DNA from 4 places in the Alishewanella sp. HH-ZS genome. Region 1 is predicted to be linked to each of the others. Evidence: predicted binding sites of a transcription regulator. Region 1 holds the regulator's gene; each other region holds the start of a gene.
The links. Region 1 encodes FNR, which switches genes on or off when oxygen is low (the NO sensors DNR and NnrR bind a similar motif). Its sites were predicted from a motif close to TTGATCTAGATCAA; they were not measured.
Positions count from the first base shown of each region.

Region 2: ccmA (cytochrome c biogenesis heme-transporting ATPase CcmA) is a predicted target of FNR. The motif match lies at 2,002-2,015, and genes of this name have one in related genera.
Region 3: A9165_RS15630 (high-potential iron-sulfur protein) is a predicted target of FNR. The motif match lies at 3,415-3,428, and genes of this name have one in related genera.
Region 4: A9165_RS08915 (OmpW family protein) is a predicted target of FNR. The motif match lies at 901-914, and genes of this name have one in related genera.

Region 1 is NZ_LZEJ01000007.1:74,019-78,539, reverse strand. Features, by position in the region: gene A9165_RS04400 (heavy metal translocating P-type ATPase) at 1-540, shown strand, start outside; gene ccoS (cbb3-type cytochrome oxidase assembly protein CcoS) at 537-713, shown strand; gene A9165_RS04390 (sulfite exporter TauE/SafE family protein) at 703-1,377, shown strand; gene fnr (fumarate/nitrate reduction transcriptional regulator Fnr) at 1,414-2,118, shown strand; gene uspE (universal stress protein UspE) at 2,225-3,157, shown strand; gene ttcA (tRNA 2-thiocytidine(32) synthetase TtcA) at 3,235-4,152, shown strand; gene A9165_RS04370 (glucosaminidase domain-containing protein) at 4,228-4,521, opposite strand, start outside.
Region 2 is NZ_LZEJ01000010.1:110,701-115,221, forward strand. Features, by position in the region: gene A9165_RS05905 (flagellar hook-length control protein FliK) at 1-1,905, opposite strand, end outside; gene ccmA (cytochrome c biogenesis heme-transporting ATPase CcmA) at 2,100-2,759, shown strand; gene ccmB (heme exporter protein CcmB) at 2,753-3,418, shown strand; gene A9165_RS05920 (heme ABC transporter permease) at 3,420-4,157, shown strand; gene ccmD (heme exporter protein CcmD) at 4,154-4,447, shown strand; gene ccmE (cytochrome c maturation protein CcmE) at 4,447-4,521, shown strand, end outside.
Region 3 is NZ_LZEJ01000059.1:5,703-10,223, forward strand. Features, by position in the region: gene A9165_RS15615 (substrate-binding domain-containing protein) at 1-296, opposite strand, end outside; gene A9165_RS15620 (methyl-accepting chemotaxis protein) at 387-2,027, opposite strand; gene folM (dihydromonapterin reductase) at 2,199-2,936, shown strand; gene A9165_RS15630 (high-potential iron-sulfur protein) at 3,030-3,320, opposite strand; gene A9165_RS15635 (DUF819 domain-containing protein) at 3,624-4,521, shown strand, end outside.
Region 4 is NZ_LZEJ01000018.1:42,017-46,537, forward strand. Features, by position in the region: gene A9165_RS08910 (DUF3300 domain-containing protein) at 1-869, shown strand, start outside; gene A9165_RS08915 (OmpW family protein) at 1,021-1,716, shown strand; gene A9165_RS08920 (bifunctional acetyl-CoA hydrolase/transferase family protein/GNAT family N-acetyltransferase) at 1,850-3,694, shown strand; gene A9165_RS08925 (histone deacetylase family protein) at 3,694-4,521, shown strand, end outside.

The DNA of each region.
Region 1 (4,521 bases):
GTGACCCTGAGTGACAGAGTACGGCCGGAAGTTCCGGCGCTGCTGGCCAGTTTACAACAACAGGGCTATCAATTGGGGATGTTAACCGGCGACAGCTCATCACAGGCCGAGCAACTGGCCAGCGAATTACAGCTTAACTTTATGCATAAAGGCTGTACGCCAGAACAAAAAGTGACGCATATCCAGCAGCTGATTAGCGAAGGCAAGCAGGTACTGATGCTGGGCGATGGCATTAACGACAGCCCGGGCTTTAACGCTGCCCATATTTCGGTTGCGGTGCACTCAGGCGCCGATCTGTCTAAAAATCAGGCTGATGTGGTGTTATTAAAACCCGATGTGAGTCTGTTAGCCGCATTGCTCAAAGGTGGCAAAACCACCGCCAGCGTGATAAGGCAAAATCTCGGATGGTCTGTCGGTTATAATTTGATTATTATTCCGCTGGCCGTAGCTGGTTTTGTCTCGCCCTATATTGCAGTGATCGGTATGTCGTTCAGCTCGTTATTGGTGGTATCGAATTCATTGAGGTTACTAAAGAAATGAGCATCATTTACGTACTTATCCCGATAGCCATCTTCTTTGTCGCAATGGGGATCTGGATTTTCTTCTGGGCGGTGCGCTCGAAACAGTTTGAAGATCTGGAAAAAGAAGGGCTGAGCATCCTGTTTGACGAGGACGATAAGCCAAAACCATCCGCGAACAAAGATGAGCCCTGATTATCTGGCCGCGCTGCTGATCGGCCTGCTGGGCAGCAGTCACTGTCTGGTAATGTGCGGCGGCATTGCCAGTGCCTTGCAACTTAGCGTGCCGGCTGAGCGCCGCCACTCAGGTTATACTTACCCTCTGCTTCTCAGTGCCGGCCGCTTAACCACCTACAGCCTGTTTGGTGCCCTGGTCGGCTACTTTGGTCTGACCGCAATGCAGCTGGCTGGCGCCTCCATGCTCTGGTTACGCTTGCTGGCAGGCGTCTTACTGGTTGCTATGGCACTCTATATCGCCCGGCTCTGGTTTGGCCTGACGCAGTTGGAACGACTTGGTCAAAAGCTCTGGCAGCGCGTCCAGCCCTATACCAAGGCGCTGTTACCACTTGACTCAGCGACGAAAGCCTATCGGTATGGCCTGCTGTGGGGCTTTTTGCCCTGCGGTCTGGTCTATTCGACCCTTAGCTGGAGTCTGGCCAGCGGCAGCCCTTTTCATGGTGCCCTGCTGATGCTGAGCTTTGGCTTGGGCACCTTGCCGGCGATCCTGGCCGTTGGTGGCGCCGCACAGCTACTGCGCCAGCTGAAAAGCGCCTTGTGGTTTCGCTATAGCACCGCCGCTATACTGGCTATCTACGGCATTTATACGATATGGCTTGCTTTGCAGAGGTTAGTTTTTTAAGCTAGCTACTATATTAGGGAATTCAGGGTTTATTCGATGCAACGCTCGGCGATTAATTGTCAGGATTGTGGTTTTAGTCAGTTGTGCCTGCCGTTTTCACTCAACGATCAGGAAATGACCAAGCTGGATGACATTATTCAGCGCAAACGACCGTTACATAAAGGCGATATCCTGTTTGAAAGCGGCACCGCCCTGAAAGCACTGTATGCGGTACGCACCGGTTCCTTTAAAACCTTTACCCTGACCGAGCAAGGTGAGCAGCAAATTACCGGCTTCCATTTACCCGGCGATATTATCGGTTTTGATGCGATTAATACCCAGCAGCATATGAGCTACGCCGAAGCGCTGGAAACCGGCATGATTTGCGAGATCCCCTTTAACAACCTGGAAATGTTACTGGACCAGCTACCCAAGTTACGGCAGCAGATGATGCGGCTGATGAGTCAGGATATCCAGGCTGATCAGCAGATGTTGTTGCTGTTAAACCGCAAAACTGCCGAACAAAAACTGGCCACCTTTTTAAACCATCTGGCCTCGCGCTACGGTAACCGTGGTTTTTCCTCCAAAGCCTTCCGCCTGACCATGACCCGCAGTGATATCGGCAATTACCTGGGTTTAACCGTTGAAACCATTAGCAGGCTGCTGAGTAAATTACATAAAGATCAGATCATCGAAGTGGATGGCAAACTGATAACCATTTTAGATGCCCCTGCCTTAAGTAACCTCGCCGGTCAGTGTTAATCGGTATTTTGTTGATTTAACACAAAGGCCAGCCTACCAACTCCGGTTATGTTGACTACACTTAATCTAACAGATTGCGTGCATCAACCTGGTAACCGGAGTCATTATGTCGATTTATAACAATGTTTTAGTGGTATTAGATCCCACGACTGAACAACAGAAAGCCCTCGACCGCGCCCTGGAGCTAAGCCGCAAACAAGGCGGTAAACTGACCGCGTTTTTATCGGTATACGAATTCTCCTATGAGATGACCACCATGCTATCCGGTGACGAACGCGAAGCAATGAAGCAGGCGGTGATTAAAGATCGCGAAATCTGGGTCAGTGGCTTACTGCAGCAGGCTCAGGCGCAAGGACTGGAGATCAGTATTCAGGTGGTCTGGCATAACAGACCGTTCGAAGCCGTCGTCAAAGCTGTGCTGGAGCATAACTTTGATCTGGTGATCAAAGGCACCCATGACCACGATGTGCTGAAATCGATGATTTTCACCCCAACTGACTGGCATATTTTGCGCAAATGCCCCTGCCCGGTGCTGCTGGTAAAAGAGCATGCCTGGCCGGCGCAAGGTAATATTATCGCCGCTGTTAATGCCGGCAGTGAGCAGGAGCATCATAAATCCCTGAATAACAGGGTGATTGATAAAGCTAAACAAATGGCTGCCATGCTAAATGCCAGGGTGCATCTGGTGAATGCCTACCCCGGTACTCCGGTTAATATCGCCATCGAGATCCCGGAATTTAATCCGCAGGAATATAACAGCACCATGCAGCGACATCATAAGGATGCCGTGAAGCAACTGGCAGCCGAACATCAGATCCCGGCAGAGCAATGTCATGTGCTGGAAGGGATGCCGGAAGATGTGATCCCGAAATTGGCACGGCAGCTTGATGCCGAGATGGTATTAATTGGCACTATCGGCCGCACCGGCTTATCGGCGGCCATTATCGGTAATACCGCTGAGCATGTGATTGACCGTCTGGATTGTGATGTGCTGGCCTTAAAACCGGCCAATTTTGTCTGTCCGCTGGAGAAATCCTAGCCTTCCAGCCTCTGCCTCTTTTGAACAGGCGCACCCTTGGGTATAATGTGCGCCTTTTTTCTGTCTGGTAGTTAATGATGTCTCACGCGGCACAAGCGAAAGCCCAATATAATCTGAACAAGCTGCATAAACGGCTGCGCCGTAATGTCGGCCAGGCCATTGCTGATTTTGGCATGATCAGCGAAGGTGACAAGATCATGGTCTGTTTATCCGGCGGCAAAGACTCCTATACGCTGTTAGATATCCTGCTTAATCTGCAGCAATCTGCGCCGGTGAATTTCAGCATCGTTGCAGTTAACCTGGATCAGAAACAACCCGGCTTCCCGGCGCAAGTGTTACCGGAATATTTAAGCAGCATCGGCGTCGATTTTAAAATTGTTACTGAAGACACCTACTCGATCGTCAAAGAGAAGATCCCGGAAGGTAAAACCACCTGCTCACTGTGCTCACGGCTGCGCCGCGGTATTTTATATCGTACGGCAAAGGAGCTGGGCGCGACCAAGATTGCGCTGGGTCATCATCGCGATGATATGCTGGAAACCTTGTTTTTAAATATGTTCTACGGCGGCAAGATGAAGTCGATGCCGCCCAAGCTGATCAGCGACAATGGTGAACATATCGTGATCCGGCCACTGGCCTACTGCAAAGAAAAAGATATTGAAAAATACTCAGTGGCGAAAGGCTTCCCCATCATCCCCTGCAACCTCTGTGGCTCACAGGATGGTTTACAGCGGCAGGTGGTAAAAGAAATGCTGCAGGATTGGGATAAGCGCTTCCCCGGCCGCATTGAAACCATGTTCCAGGCGATGCAAAATATTATACCTTCGCATCTGGCCGATAACAGTTTGTTCGATTTTAAAGCCATCAGCAAAGACAGCCCGTTAAACGGCGATGGTGATACTGCCTTTGATAAACCGGCCGTACCATCAGTGCCGGTAGGTTTTGAGCAGGATGATGAAGAGCTGAGCGTGCATCAGACGGTAGAACTAAGCTAGTTTAGCCGCAATCTACCTTAAGTATTTTGCTTTAGAAAAGCCTGGTTAAAACCGGGCTTTTTAATTCTAGCTTGCTTACTCTTCCAGCAGACGGCGATTAAAACGGATCATGGCAGTGATTTCTTCAATATACTCATGACCGCGTTCAGAATACGCGCTTAAACCGTGCGCCAGGGCTTCACCACGCAGCGGCTTATTCTCAGCGCGGTGCTCAGCCCGGATATGCCGCAGCTTCTCATAAGTATGAAAGGTATTCAGGTTGTAGAAGTAACTACGGATACTGGCCGCCGGGCTATCGAAGCGGGCAACTTCATGAAACTGATCTTCGGCACGATTTTGTGGGATCAGGCCACAGCCCTCCCGGAAACA
Region 2 (4,521 bases), on a different contig from region 1:
TAACTGCAGATCCTGCGCCGCCAGCTTAGCCACTACCAATAATTGGCCATAGTGCCCCAAATCAAACTTCATCGTCAGTTGCCAGTGTTTTTGTTTGCCAGCACCGCTCTTCTCTTTCGCTTCCCGTTGTTCCAACAAGATCTCGCTGATCCGGCTTTCCTGCTGTTGCTGTAATGCCAGCGGGATAAACCACTGTTGCTGCAGCTGTGGCAGATCGGCATTTTGTAACTGCGATAACTGCAGCAAGCTACTGTGACTGCCCAGTGCCCGCAGCAACTGACTGGCTTGCTGACTATCCAGCTGACCGATCTGCTGCGCCATAGTCTGAGTGGCACTATTGCTGCGGGCTGCTTGCGCTGACGGTTGTCGCAACAAATGCCCCAGTAATAGCTGAATGGCAATAGCCAGGGTGCCGGCGCCGGTACTGGTGTTGGGCTGCAATTGCAGCGGTTGAAATTGCAGCACCGCCTGTAACTGCTGCTGCACTTCCGCGACAGTTAAAACGCGTTGCCCATCCGGTTGTGCTTGCCTGATCTGTTGTAGCAGGGCAACGACAGCCGGTGGCATCTCCGGCAGTGCCGCCAGCCGCGCCGGGCTGCTGCTAAGTAAAGGTAACAGTTGCCGCCAACCCTGCTCGGCAACGCCAGTGCTGTTATTCAGATTTACCGCTGCCGGACGCTCTGTGGCAGAGGTTTGCCATGGCAAGGGCTTCAACAAGTCTTTCTGACTTAACTGCAGTTGCTGCTCGGCGGCAATCGGCAGAATACTCAGGCTACCGGCCGGGCTTTTGCTCGCGGCAATATTTTTGGTTAACTGGTTTAACAGTTGCAGTGTGACGGTCTGCGGCGTAGTCGTGATGCCTGCAGGTAGTTTAAATGGCTCGCCGGCCAGTTGTGGCGGTGCTTCACCACGACTAAGCTGCTGTTGTAATAACGCCAGCTGTTTTGGGTCCTGTAATAGGCGCAGCTGTGCGCTGCTAAGCGGTACCTCTGTTGCGACACCTGCCAGCACTTTAACTTGTAGCTGCACCCCACCATCGGCCAGCGGTTGCATTTGCAGCACTAACGGAACACCGCTGGGGATGGCTGGGAGTTGTTGCAGTGGCAGACGCACCGGGCCTTGCGCAGTTTGGATCAATAATTCCGGCCCTTGCTTGGCGTTTATTTGTAAACGGGCGAAATAATCGGCGCCAGCCTGCAGTTTGGCGCTGCTTAACTCAACTTTTACGCCACTGAGTTGTTGCAGGGCCTGATCCAGGTTCAGGGGTTTCATCGTGCTCTCCTGACTCGTCGCTGTTGACCATTGTTTCATTAGCGGCAGTTTGTCTGCAACTAAGCTTTGTAGCAAGGCCGGCTCTTTTAGCACACTGAGTGGTAAAGTTAAGCTTTTAGGGGGGTGTTCGGGTTGAATGTTTAGCTCCCCGCTGGCATTCAGGTTCAGCTGTAACGGAATTTTTGCCGCCAGCAGTGTACTGAGGGCGGATGTCATAACCTGGCTACCGGCCAGGCTGGGTGTTTCGCCGCGGTTAAGTTGTTGGGTAAGCAGGGCCAGCGCCTTGGGATCTTGTAACACAGCAACTTGGGCCGGGGTAAGAGGCACCGTGACGCTGGCTGCTGACAGGTTCAGATTTAGCTGTAGCGATGTTCTCTGGCTTAAGCTGACACTCACTGTAAGGGGCTGAGTCAGCGGCAGTGCTGGTAAATGATGCAGTGGCAAGCGCAGTTCACGCCCGCCAACTTGCAGGCGTAGCACGGGGTCAGCATCTTGTAGCAATTGCGCCGGGTAGGGCGTATTCAGTGACAGTTGGGGTTTTTGTGGCGACGGCGGCAACGGTGCCCCAACGGATAATGGCTGTAGTGGATCCATCAACCACATATCCCGGTAAGCTGAATGCAGCGGCGCCATAACTTTCCAGACCTGAGCTTGGCTTTCACCAAAAGTGCTACGGCTGAACTGGTCAGACCGGTACCGGAGTGCTGTGGATAAGTTGCGTGGAAGATACTGATCTGGATCATGGCTAAGTACCGGTTCTGATTCGTATTCGCCGCCTGTTGTGCTACTATGCGCGCAATTTTTTGCAGAGTCGATAGTTAAGGCCAGTGGATCTTACTCAGTCAACTTTAAATCACACCCCAGCCGCGCTGCTCAGTGCCAGCGGGCTTAGCTGTGTCAAGCAGGACAGGGTGCTATTCGAGCAATTATCGCTCAGTGTCAGCGCCGGGCAGCTATTACAAATCAAAGGCAAAAATGGCGCCGGCAAAAGCAGCTTATTACGTATTCTGGCCGGCTTGGCCAGACCAGAAGAAGGCGAGCTGTATTATCAGGGGCGTCCGCTATCTGACGTCAGTGCCGATTACGCGGCTAACCTGTGCTTTATTGGTCATCACAGTGGTATTCACGAGCAACTAACTGCACTGGAAAATTTACGCTTCTGGCGTGCGGCAACTGATCTGAAGCCGGCCGATGATCTGGCGTTGCTGGCCAGTTTAGGGCTGGCAGGCTTAGAGGATATTCCGTGCCGGATGTTATCGGCCGGACAGCAGCGCCGGGTATCACTTGCCCGGCTTTGGGCCAGCCGGGCACAGCTGTGGATCCTGGATGAGCCTTTCACCGCGCTGGATCAAACGGCCATCGGCACCTTGCAACAGCACTTTATCGCCCATTTAGAGCAGGGCGGCGCCATTATTCTGACCACCCATCAGCCGCTTAGCCTGCAGTATGCCGGGCTCTTTGCCCTGGAGATCCACTACCGATGGTAAGCTACGGCGTCTTTTTACAACGCGAACTGCGGCTACTGGCCCGGCAAAAGTCTGATTGGCTCAATCCGGTACTGTTTTTTATCATAGTGTTGACCCTGTTCCCGATAGGTGTTGGCCCGGAGCCCAATATGCTGCGTATAATGGCACCGGGTATAGTCTGGATCGCGGCACTGCTTAGCGTGTTACTCGCTGCCGAGCGGCTGTTTAAGGATGACTACCGTAACGGGGTGATAGAGCAACTGGTGGCTGCCCGGTACGCGCTGTTGCCTTTTGTGCTGGCGAAAATCAGCGCTAACTGGCTGAGCACCGGTTTGCCGCTGGTACTGCTGTCACCGCTGGTGGCACTGTTGTTTAATCTGGAGCTGCCGGCATTGCAAGCGATGGCATTAACTCTGCTGCTTGGCACCCCGGTGCTGAGTTTATTGAGCGTGTTAGGCGCGGCTATTACGGTTTCCGCCGATAAGGGTGGGATTTTACTGGCACTGCTGATTCTGCCGCTGTATATTCCGCTGCTAATTTTTGCCAGTGCGGCAATTGAAGCTGCCAGCATGGGATTAGCATATCAGGGACAGTTGGCAATTTTACTGGCAATCGTATTGTTTGCGCTGGCACTGGTGCCGATGGCAGTGTGCAGTGCGCTTAAGATAAATGTGAGCTGATATGTTTAAGTGGTTACATCCGCTGGCCAAGCCAGAAACCCTTTATCATTTTTGCGGTAAACTTTCGCCCTGGTTAATGGCTGCCGCACTCTTTACGCTGCTGCTTGGTAATATCTGGGGCCTTGGCTTTACGCCAACCGATTACCAGCAAGGTGACAGCTACCGTATTATCCATATCCATGTGCCGTCGGCCATTATGTCGATGGGTGCCTATATGGCCATGGCGATCGCTGCTTTTACTGCTCTGGTTTGGCAAATTAAAACCGCACAATGGGCGGTGCTGGCAATTGCACCTATCGGCGCGGTATACACCGCCATTGCTCTGCTGACCGGTATGGCCTGGGGTGAACCGATGTGGGGCGCCTGGTGGGTATGGGATGCACGCTTAACATCACAGCTCATCCTGTTATTTTTATATTTTGGAGTAATGGCATTACATGGTGCCTTCTCTGACCGGCAAACCGGGGCTAAGGTAGCCAGTTTACTGGCTGTAATTGGTACCATTAATCTGCCCATTATTCACTTTTCAGTTGAATGGTGGAATACGTTGCATCAGGGTGCAACCATTACCAAATTTGCCAAGCCGTCGATTGATCCCAGTATGTTATGGCCATTATTAATGAGTTTACTGGCCTTTAAGCTAGTGATGTTATGGTTAACCTGTGTAAGGTTGCGTACTGCCATTCTGGAAAACGAGCAGCACAGGCCCTGGGTAAAACAACTGGTGGGTAAAGTATGATGCACAGTCTTGTTGAATTCGCACTGGTTTTTAGTGCCGCTGCAGAGCTCCCGCAGAAACTTTTTGGTCTTTTTCCGTTCTATTTCGCCAGCTTTAGCGATTTTCTACAAATGGCGAGCAATGGTGTCAGTTATGCCTTTTATGTTTGGCTGGCCTATGCCTTAACCTATCTTTTGCTAATTGGGTTAATCATCTGGAGTTATTTTAATCATCGGCAATTTAAACAGCAGCTCGAAGCAAAATTGGCACGCGAGCAACGTGTTAAGCAGTATCAGGAGCAACAGACCTAATGCAATCAAGACGTCAGAAACGCCTGTTTTCCATCATCCTGGTGATTGGCCTGATGGCCGGTGCCGTTGGTGCC
Region 3 (4,521 bases), on a different contig from region 1:
CAGCTGTCCAGCTCGGCAGGACGGATAGCGCGTGATGAGTTAGCGATATCAATAGTGTTAGTGCCAACGCCCTGACAGAATTGACGTAAACCACCGCCAGAACCACCTGAACCAACAACCGGTGTTTTGAACTGAGCAAAGCTGTTACCAAACTCTTCAGCAGCGATAGAAGAGAACGGCAGTACAGTTGATGAACCGGCGATTTGAATAGTATCGCGGGTAGCTTGCGCCTGAGCGGCAAAGCTCAGTGATACGGCAGTGGCCAGAACCAGTTTAGTTAAGTTTTTGATTTTCATTTAATCATTCCTCAAAGTGGACGTTTTAATTTGTACCGGCTTAGTCTGCTTGCTTTTTATTTCAGCAATATGACAATAGAAAATTTTTTCTTAGTTAGTGCGAAATTGTTGCCAGCCACGCTCTAACTCTGCCGCCAGCGCGGTGAGTTCTTCAGCAGCCTGCGACGACTGACTGGCGCCCTGATGCAATTGCTGGCTGGCCTGATGCATGGCCGCAATACCTGACACAAAGCGGCCGGCCGTTTGCTGCTGCTCATTACCTGCCAGACTAATTTGCTGATTAATATCACTGAGTGTAGCAACCTCAGCTGCCAACTGCCGGAATTGCTGCTCGGTTGCCCTGGCCTGCTCGACACTGTCTTTCGCTTGTACATCGGCCTGGGCAATGCTGGAGCAAGCACTATCCGCTTGTTGTTGCAGGGTGCTAATCATCTGCCGGATCGACTCAGTGGCCTGCTTGGTATTGGCGGAAAGGGTACGTACTTCATCGGCAACCACTGAGAAGCCGCGACCGGCCTCACCGGCGCGTGCCGCCTCAATGGCCGCATTTAACGCCAGTAAGTTGGTTTGCTCCGAGATCTTGCCGATAACTTCCAGCACACCGGAGATCTTGCCGGAGTCTTGCTGTAATTGTTGCATCAGCCTGGCGGCGGCTGCCATTTGCTGCGCCAACTGTTCGGCGCTGTGCATACTCTTCTGGCTTACCTGCTGGCCCTGCTGACACAGAGCGCTGGCATTCTGACTGACCTGATTGGCCGAGCCGGTATGGCTGGCCACCCGATCCAGTGCTTGCATCATCTCACTGACCGCGTCAGATAATTGATCCGCTAACCGGGCTTGGTCCGCAGCACCATTATTCACCTGGTCGCTAATGCCGGACACCTGCGTCGCCTGACTACTCAGCTCCCGCGCACTGCCACCTAGTTGTTGCAGCAGGCCAGCAAAACGCTGCAGCATTAAATTCAGCGCCCGGGCCGCTTCGGCAATCTCATCACGACCGCGTTCATCGGCACGTAAGGTTAAATCGGCTTGCTGTTCCAGTTGTAACAACAGATCACGCAGCCGGGTCAGCGGCTTATTCACCGCGCGGCGGGTTTGCCAAATCAGCAATAACACAAAGGCGGTCAGCAAGGCGCCGCCAACCAGATACATCAACAGCATCTGCCCGGTTAGCTGCTCAGAGGCATCCCGCACCTCAGCCGCAGCATCGATTTGCTGCTGAATAAACTGCTCAGCCAGAGTAGCAAAAGGGGCAATCTGCTGTTTAAATTCGTTATTAATGCTGGAATCATTCAAAATTTTGATTAGCAGCGCATCGTCACCGACAAAACCTATCCAATCCTGATAGTGTTTAACGGCTTTGGCAAAGGCCGCGTCCAGCGCGGCAAAAGCCTCTTCATCCGCCGGCGATTTTATCGTACGCTGCTCACTAAAACCTTGCCATTGCGTCGCAGCTACAGCCAGTAGCGCCTGCACGCTGCTACGGGTCGCCTCGGCCGAAGACCAGCCGGATTTATATTGCTGCACCTCGCTAAACGCCTGCTGTTGCAGAATTTTTTGACTTTGCATAACACCAGACAGGATCGCCAGGTGTTCATGATACAGGCGGTTAAACAGCTGGTCCTTGCCGTTAGCGGCCTGAAAAGATGCCACCAAAACCAGCAGCAACAAACCCAGGGGTACCAGTCCCAACACCAGCACCCGGCTGGCGATGGTAGAGAAATTAAACATAGTGAGGACCTGCATCGGAGTGAAACTGGCGGCAACTTAACAGCTAAGTGTGTCTTTTTTATGACAGCAGCAATCCTTACGCAGGGATCCACGGCAGTAAGCGTAAAGTATATACTTGCTGCTACGCCTGCCTGACCGTCAAAACTTCAGGCAATTAACCAAGGATTTCCTATGCATAAACCCATTATCGTCATCACCGGTGCCGCGCAGCGTGTCGGCCTGACACTGGCGTTAGACCTACAACAGGCCGGTTATCAGGTGGTGGCCAGCTACCGTAGTGAGCGACCGGGGCTGGCACAACTTAAAGCCGCCGGCGTGCTCACCTATCAATGCGATCTGACCGATCTAAATAGCCTGGCGGATTTTATCAGCCAGCTGCAGCAGCTTGGTCCACTGCGGGCGCTGATCCATAATGCCTCGGACTGGCGCAAGGATCCGCCGGCAACTGCAGACTCCTTGTTGGCGCAACTGCAAGCAGAAGCAGAAAGCTTTGATTATTTGCAGCAAATTCATGCCCGTACGCCCTACTTGCTTAATCGTGCGCTGCAGCCACAACTGCAGCTCAGTGAGCAGGCCGATATTATTCAGCTGAGTGATTTTGTGGCCTGTGTTGGCAGTAGCAAACATATTGCCTATGCAGCGTCCAAAGCCGCGCTAGAGAACCTGACCCTGTCTTTTGCCCGGCAATTTGCACCAAAGATTAAAGTTAATACCATAGCGCCGGCGCTACTGATGTTTAATGCCGGTGATGCCGAGGAGTATAAACAGCAGGCTTTGCAAAAGTCGTTGTTACAGTGTGAACCTGGGGCACAGGAAGTGGTAACAGCAGTACGCTATATTCTGGACAGCCGCTATCTGACCGGACGGGTACTGGCGCTGGATGGCGGTCGGCATTTAAATTTACCCTGAGTTTCGCGTAAACCCCAACGCAACACTGAAGTTTAGACGCGGCGTACACAAAAACGCCGGCAGCAGGCCGGCGTTTATCCTCAAGGCGTTAGCTTAAACCTTTTTCACCCAGGCAGCACACCAGCCTTCTGAGGCGACTAATTTGCCTGGGAAAATGGCGCAAGGCCGCCATTCCTGGCCGTCCTCACCCTGGATCAGGTTACAGTTACTGCATTTCTGACCTTCCACTTCCGACTTGTGGGTATAGCGCATGGCTGCCGCTAAAGGGTCATCCAGCTTTAATTGCTCAGCGGCAAAGGCCCTTAGCGTGACACCACCCAGTGTCATACCAATGACGGTACCGGCTGAGATTTTGAAAAAGTTACGACGGTTAATATTATTCATTCGAACACTCCTGCATTGTAGTAAGGGCCGCTGGCCGTTGCCGGCTAACGCTGGTCTGCCCTGATTATCATACTGAGGATCCGTCTTTGCGGATTTGATAAGTATCAACTTAAGTTCGGCTTTTTAACCATAACAGCTATAGCGATACCCGGTGTAGGGTAGCAGACAATGGCCCGGGCTGCGACCAGGCGGGACAGCTACGCGGCAGAAAGATTGCCAGCTGTGGCCTTTTTACGGCACACTAGCAACACCCCAGCGCCTGAACTCGCTCTGGCGCCCACTTCTGACTTATAAGAATAATATATGCAAGTAACCACTGTTTTGATCACCAACGATGCCGTCGTTCTTGGCCTGCTGGCGCTGATCCTGGGGCTGGTGTTTTATACCAGCCACAGTGCTAACCGCTACTGTAAAGCTTTTTACCGTTATGTCCCTGCCCTGCTGCTTTGCTACTTTATTCCGTCACTGCTAAACAGCTTTGGCATTATTGATGGGGAAGGCTCGGCCCTGTACAAGATGGCATCGCGCTATTTATTACCGGCCAGTCTGGTATTGCTGACGCTGAGTGTCGACTTTAAAGCCATTATTGGCCTTGGCCCGAAAGCGCTGATTATGTTTCTTACCGGCACCCTGGGGATTATTATTGGCGGTCCACTGGCACTTTTGATGCTGGGTAGCCTGTACCCGGAAGCACTGGGCGGTGATATCTGGCGTGGCATGAGTACCATCGCCGGTAGCTGGATTGGTGGTGGCGCCAATCAGGCCGCGATGAAAGAAGTGTTTGAAGTTGATGGCAGCATTTTCTCGGTGATGATTACCGTGGATGTCATAGTGGCTAATGTCTGGATGGCAGTGTTGTTACTGATGGCCAGTCGCGCCAGCTATTTCGACCAGAAAACCGGTGCCGACACCAGTGCTATTCGTCATCTACAACAGAAGATCGAGAATTATCAGGCTCAGCATGCGCGCATTCCGACCATGCATGATCTGATGCTGATCTTTGCCGTCGCCTTTGGCGTGACCGGTTTTTCACATTTAATTGCCGATATCGTTGCGCCCTGGATTGGCCGCGAAGCACCGGTGCTGGCAGACTATAGCCTGGCCAGTACCTTCTTCTGGCTGGTGGTGGTAGCCACCACCGTTGGCCTGATCCTGTCCGCAACCCGCGTCAGACGTTTAGAAGCCGTTGGCGCCTCCAAGG
Region 4 (4,521 bases), on a different contig from region 1:
ACTGGCACCGTCATCATGTGATAGTGCACCACCATTACTATCATAAGCCACCGCGCTATTATCCAAAACGGCAGCATTTCCATAATGCGCCTCGCTGGCAGCATGACCATTATCACCGTCGTGGCGTGCATTACCGGCACAGTCAATTGCGTGACCGGCCAGACTATCAGCACCACCCGGACCGGCCACGCCGCCATGACGATACGCAGCACAGACCTCGCGAACAGTGGCGTGCTGAGCGAAATCAGGAGCAGCGCTCACAAACTGATAATCGCTTTATTCCGGCCGACAGCAAGCTACGTCAGGCAAATCGCGAAGCTGAGGCTGCGCCACGCAGTGCACAGCGCGAAGGCCGTCAGTATGACAGCAACCGCCAACCACGCCAGTATGAGGCAGCTCGAAGCGAACGGCCGCAGCGTCAGGAGCGCCCGACGGACGGACGTATTGTTCAGCAATGGGCGGAAAATGAGCAGCGGATCCAGCCAATCCCTGTTGCAGACACCAGCCCGGCCGTTGACCGGCAGCGGCCACAGCGTGTGCAGGACAGCGCGCTACGCACACAACAGCGCAACGAAGTATTAAATAGAGAACAGCAGCGCAGTGAGGCGCTAGGCAGAGAGCAGCGCGTGCAGTATCAACGGCCGCAGCCAGAGGTAAGAACCGAGCGGGTGCAGCCGCAAAGATTTCAGCAAGAGCGGGTACAACCGGTTAGTCGGCCAGCGCAGGACAGCCAGCGGGTACAACCGCAGCGGCCACAAATGGAACAACGGCAAGCCGTTGTTAGCCGGCCAGCAAGCGAGAGCCGGACAACAGGTTCGATCTCCGAGCGCTCTAACCGCTTTGAAAACCGGCGCCAACAGCAGGACTAGGCTTGGTTGGGGCGTGTTCCCTACCACTTTGTTGATATAGAACAATACTTACCATTAAAGGCCCGCTTTGTAGCGGGCTTTTTTGATCCAGCCCAAGGTTTTCACCGCCAGCAAGCGCACAATGGCGCCAGTTATCTGACGGGAGAATATAATGAAAACAATGTTATCTACAGTAGCACTGGGCCTGAGTTTAGTTGCCGCCCCTGCCATGGCCGAATTTTCTGTCAACGTTGGTGCCATCAGCGTGATGCCAAGTGACAGCAGCGGCAATCTGAATGTGGTGGAAGCCGTCGCAGGCTTACCAGCCGGCTCAACTGGCGTCAAGGTGAATGACAATACCCAACTGGGCCTGACCTTTGACTACAAACTGGATAAAAACTGGGGCGTGCAGTTAATTGCCGCAACCCCCTTTACCCACAAAATCAGTGGCGATGGCGCTATTGACGGTTTAAAAGTAGGTAAAACCAAGCATTTACCGCCTACCTTACTCGGCCAGTATTATTTTGATGTTGGTAACAGCAACATTCAGCCTTTTGTTGGCCTGGGCGTCAACTACACCAACTTCTTTAATACCGAAGCCGACGGTCAGCTGAAAAGCACGCTGGTCGCGCTGGGTGCGGCTGGTGCTAGTGATCCTGTGACCATTAAGCTGAAAAACTCCTGGGGCCTGGCCGCACAAGCCGGCGTCAATATCAAACTGGCTGATAACCTGGGTGTCCACCTGATGATCAGCAAAATTGATATCGATACTAAGGCGCATGTCCGGGTGAATGGCAATACAGTGCAAAGCGTTGATGTCAGCATTGATCCGCTGGTAGCGATGATTGGTCTGCGCTGGACGCTGTAAGTTTTATCTTGCCCTTTGCCGTCAACATTACGGTGTTGACGGTATTTTTCCGGGCGCTCCGACCAAAGTCGGGGCTTTTCCCGCTCCGGCTTCTGGATTAGAGTGCTAATACTGATCTCAAGCCGGAGCTGTTATGCCAAGTCCTGTCTCCAAACTTAACTGGCAACACCTGCTAAAATCCGGAAACCGGATTTTTATTGGCTCCCATGCCGCGGTGCCGACCCTACTGATTGACGATCTGATTGCCAATGCCAAAAGCCTGCATGATATTGAAATTGTGCAGCTGGTAACCCTGTCAGACAACAAATGGGCCAAACCCGAGTTTCAGCATTTATTTAAGGTCAATACCTTCTTTATCGGCGGCCATACCGTGCGTCAGGCTGTCGCTGAGGGCCGGGCTGATTACACCCCCTGTTTTATGACCGATATTCCGGCGCTGTTTACCGACGGCGTACTACCGCTGGATGCCGCACTGATTATGGTGAGCCCGGCTGATGAGCATGGCTATCATTCACTTGGTGTATCAGTTGATGTGATAGCCGCGGCAGCAAAGGCCGCCAAAACAGTGATTGCCCAGGTCAATCCGGCGATGCCAATCACTTACGGCCAGTCTTTTATTCATAAAGACGATATCGATGCTTTTTTCTATGCCGAGCAGCCACTACCGGAAGTGCAGCCTACCGAGCTGGATCCGCGCACTGAGCGGATCGGCCAGTATGTGTCGCTGCTGGTAGAAGATGGTGCCACTATTCAGCTTGGCGTAGGGAAAATCTGTGAAGCGGTCACCCGCTATCTGAGCAATCACAAGGATCTGGGCCTGCATACCGAGCTGCTGACCGACGGTGTACTGGAGCTGATTAAAAAAGGGGTGATCAACAACAGGCGCAAAACCTTTCACCCCGGTAAAAGTGTCACCAGCTTTTGTATCGGCACTAAGCAGCTGTATGACTTTGTGCACCAAAACCCGCATATCGGCTTTTATCCGAGTGAATATGTCAATTCACCCAGCAATATCGCCCGCAACGAACGCATGGTCTCGATTAACAGTGCCATCGAAGTCGATCTGACCGGGCAGGTGGTGTCAGATTCAATTGGTCATCAGTTTTACAGCGGCGTTGGCGGTCAGGTTGACTTTAGCCGCGGTGCTTCAATGAGTAATGGCGGTAAACCTATTATCGCCCTGCCCTCGACCGCCAAAGATGGCAGTATTTCGCGCATAGTGCCGCATATCCGCGAAGGCGCCGGCGTCGTTACCAGCCGGGCGCACGTACACTATGTGGTGACAGAGTTTGGCGTGGCCTCGTTACGCGGCAAAAGCATCCGCGAGCGGGCGCTGGAGCTGATCCGGGTCGCCCATCCGAAATTCCGTAATCAGTTACTGGCTGAAGTCCGTAAACATTACTGGGTACCGCATTATCAGGTGCAAACCCCGGTCGAAGTGCCAGAGCTGGGGCCTGTCGGCTTTAAAGAGCTGAGCGTAAACGGCGAGAGCTTTGATTTGCGGCCACTGAACCCGTCGGATGAACGGCGCTTGCAGGAGTTTTTTTACTCCCATACCAAAGAAACGCTGCAAATGCGCTATAACTCAGTGCCGACTCAGATGAGCCGCGAAAAGTCCTGCACCCTGGTCAGTGTCGATCAGTCCAAGGATTTAGCACTGTGTATTGTGAAGCAAAAAGGCTCAGTCGTAGAGATCCAGGCCGTCGGCCGCTACTACCTGATCGAAAGCCAGAATAGCTGTGAAGTGGCCTTTGTTACCCGCGAAAAGTTCCAGGGCAAAGGTATGGCAAAGCGGCTGCTGGCAGAAATGATTGATGTGGCAAAAGCGCGTGGCCTGGCGTCAATGCAGGCCTATGTGCGCGCCGAAAACAAACCCATGCTCAAAGTATTCGAAAACGCCGGCTTTGTGCGCTTGCGTAGCGAAGATCCATCCGAAGCCTATTTAAAACTGGATTTAACACCAGCAGGAGACAGCTGATGCCCATTACCATTTTCAGTCACCCCAGCTGTTACTACCATGAAAATGGCGTTGATCATCCGGAGTGTCCGGAGCGCCTGTCGGCGATTAATGACCAGCTGATCCGTTCCGGTATGGAATATGTGGTGATGCAGCGCGACGCCAGCCCGGCCACAAAAGAAGCGCTATATCTGGCGCATGGCAAACGCTATGTCGATGAATTATTTGCCAAAGCACCAACCGAGGGCCATATCTGGCTGGATCCCGATACCATTATGGGCCCGAAAAGCCTGAATGCCGCCCTGCATGCCGCCGGCAGCGGTATTAATGCCGTGGATCAGGTAATGCAAGGCAGTAACGAGCAGGCCTTTTGCGCGGTGCGCCCGCCCGGTCACCACGCCACCCGCGAGCAGGCAATGGGCTTTTGTCTGCTCAATAATATTGCTATCGCGGCAGAGCACGCCCTGAACACCTATCAACTAAGCCGGATCGCCATCGTTGATTTCGACGTACATCATGGTAACGGTACCGAGGATATATTTCAGCATGAACCCAGGGTACTGTTTTGCTCCTCGTTTGAGCATCCACTATACCCTTACACCGGCGCCGACAGCAGTAACGAGCATATTATCAATTTACCACTGGCCGGCGGCTGCCGCAGCAGCGCCTGGCGTGAGCAGGTACAGCAACACTGGCTACCGGCCATTGATGCCTTTGCCCCACAACTGATCCTGATCTCGGCCGGCTTTGACGGCCACGCTGAAGATGAGATGGCGCACTTTATGTTGCGCGAAGAGGACTATCAGTGGATCGCCAGCGAGCTAAAACAACTGGCCGATAAACATTGC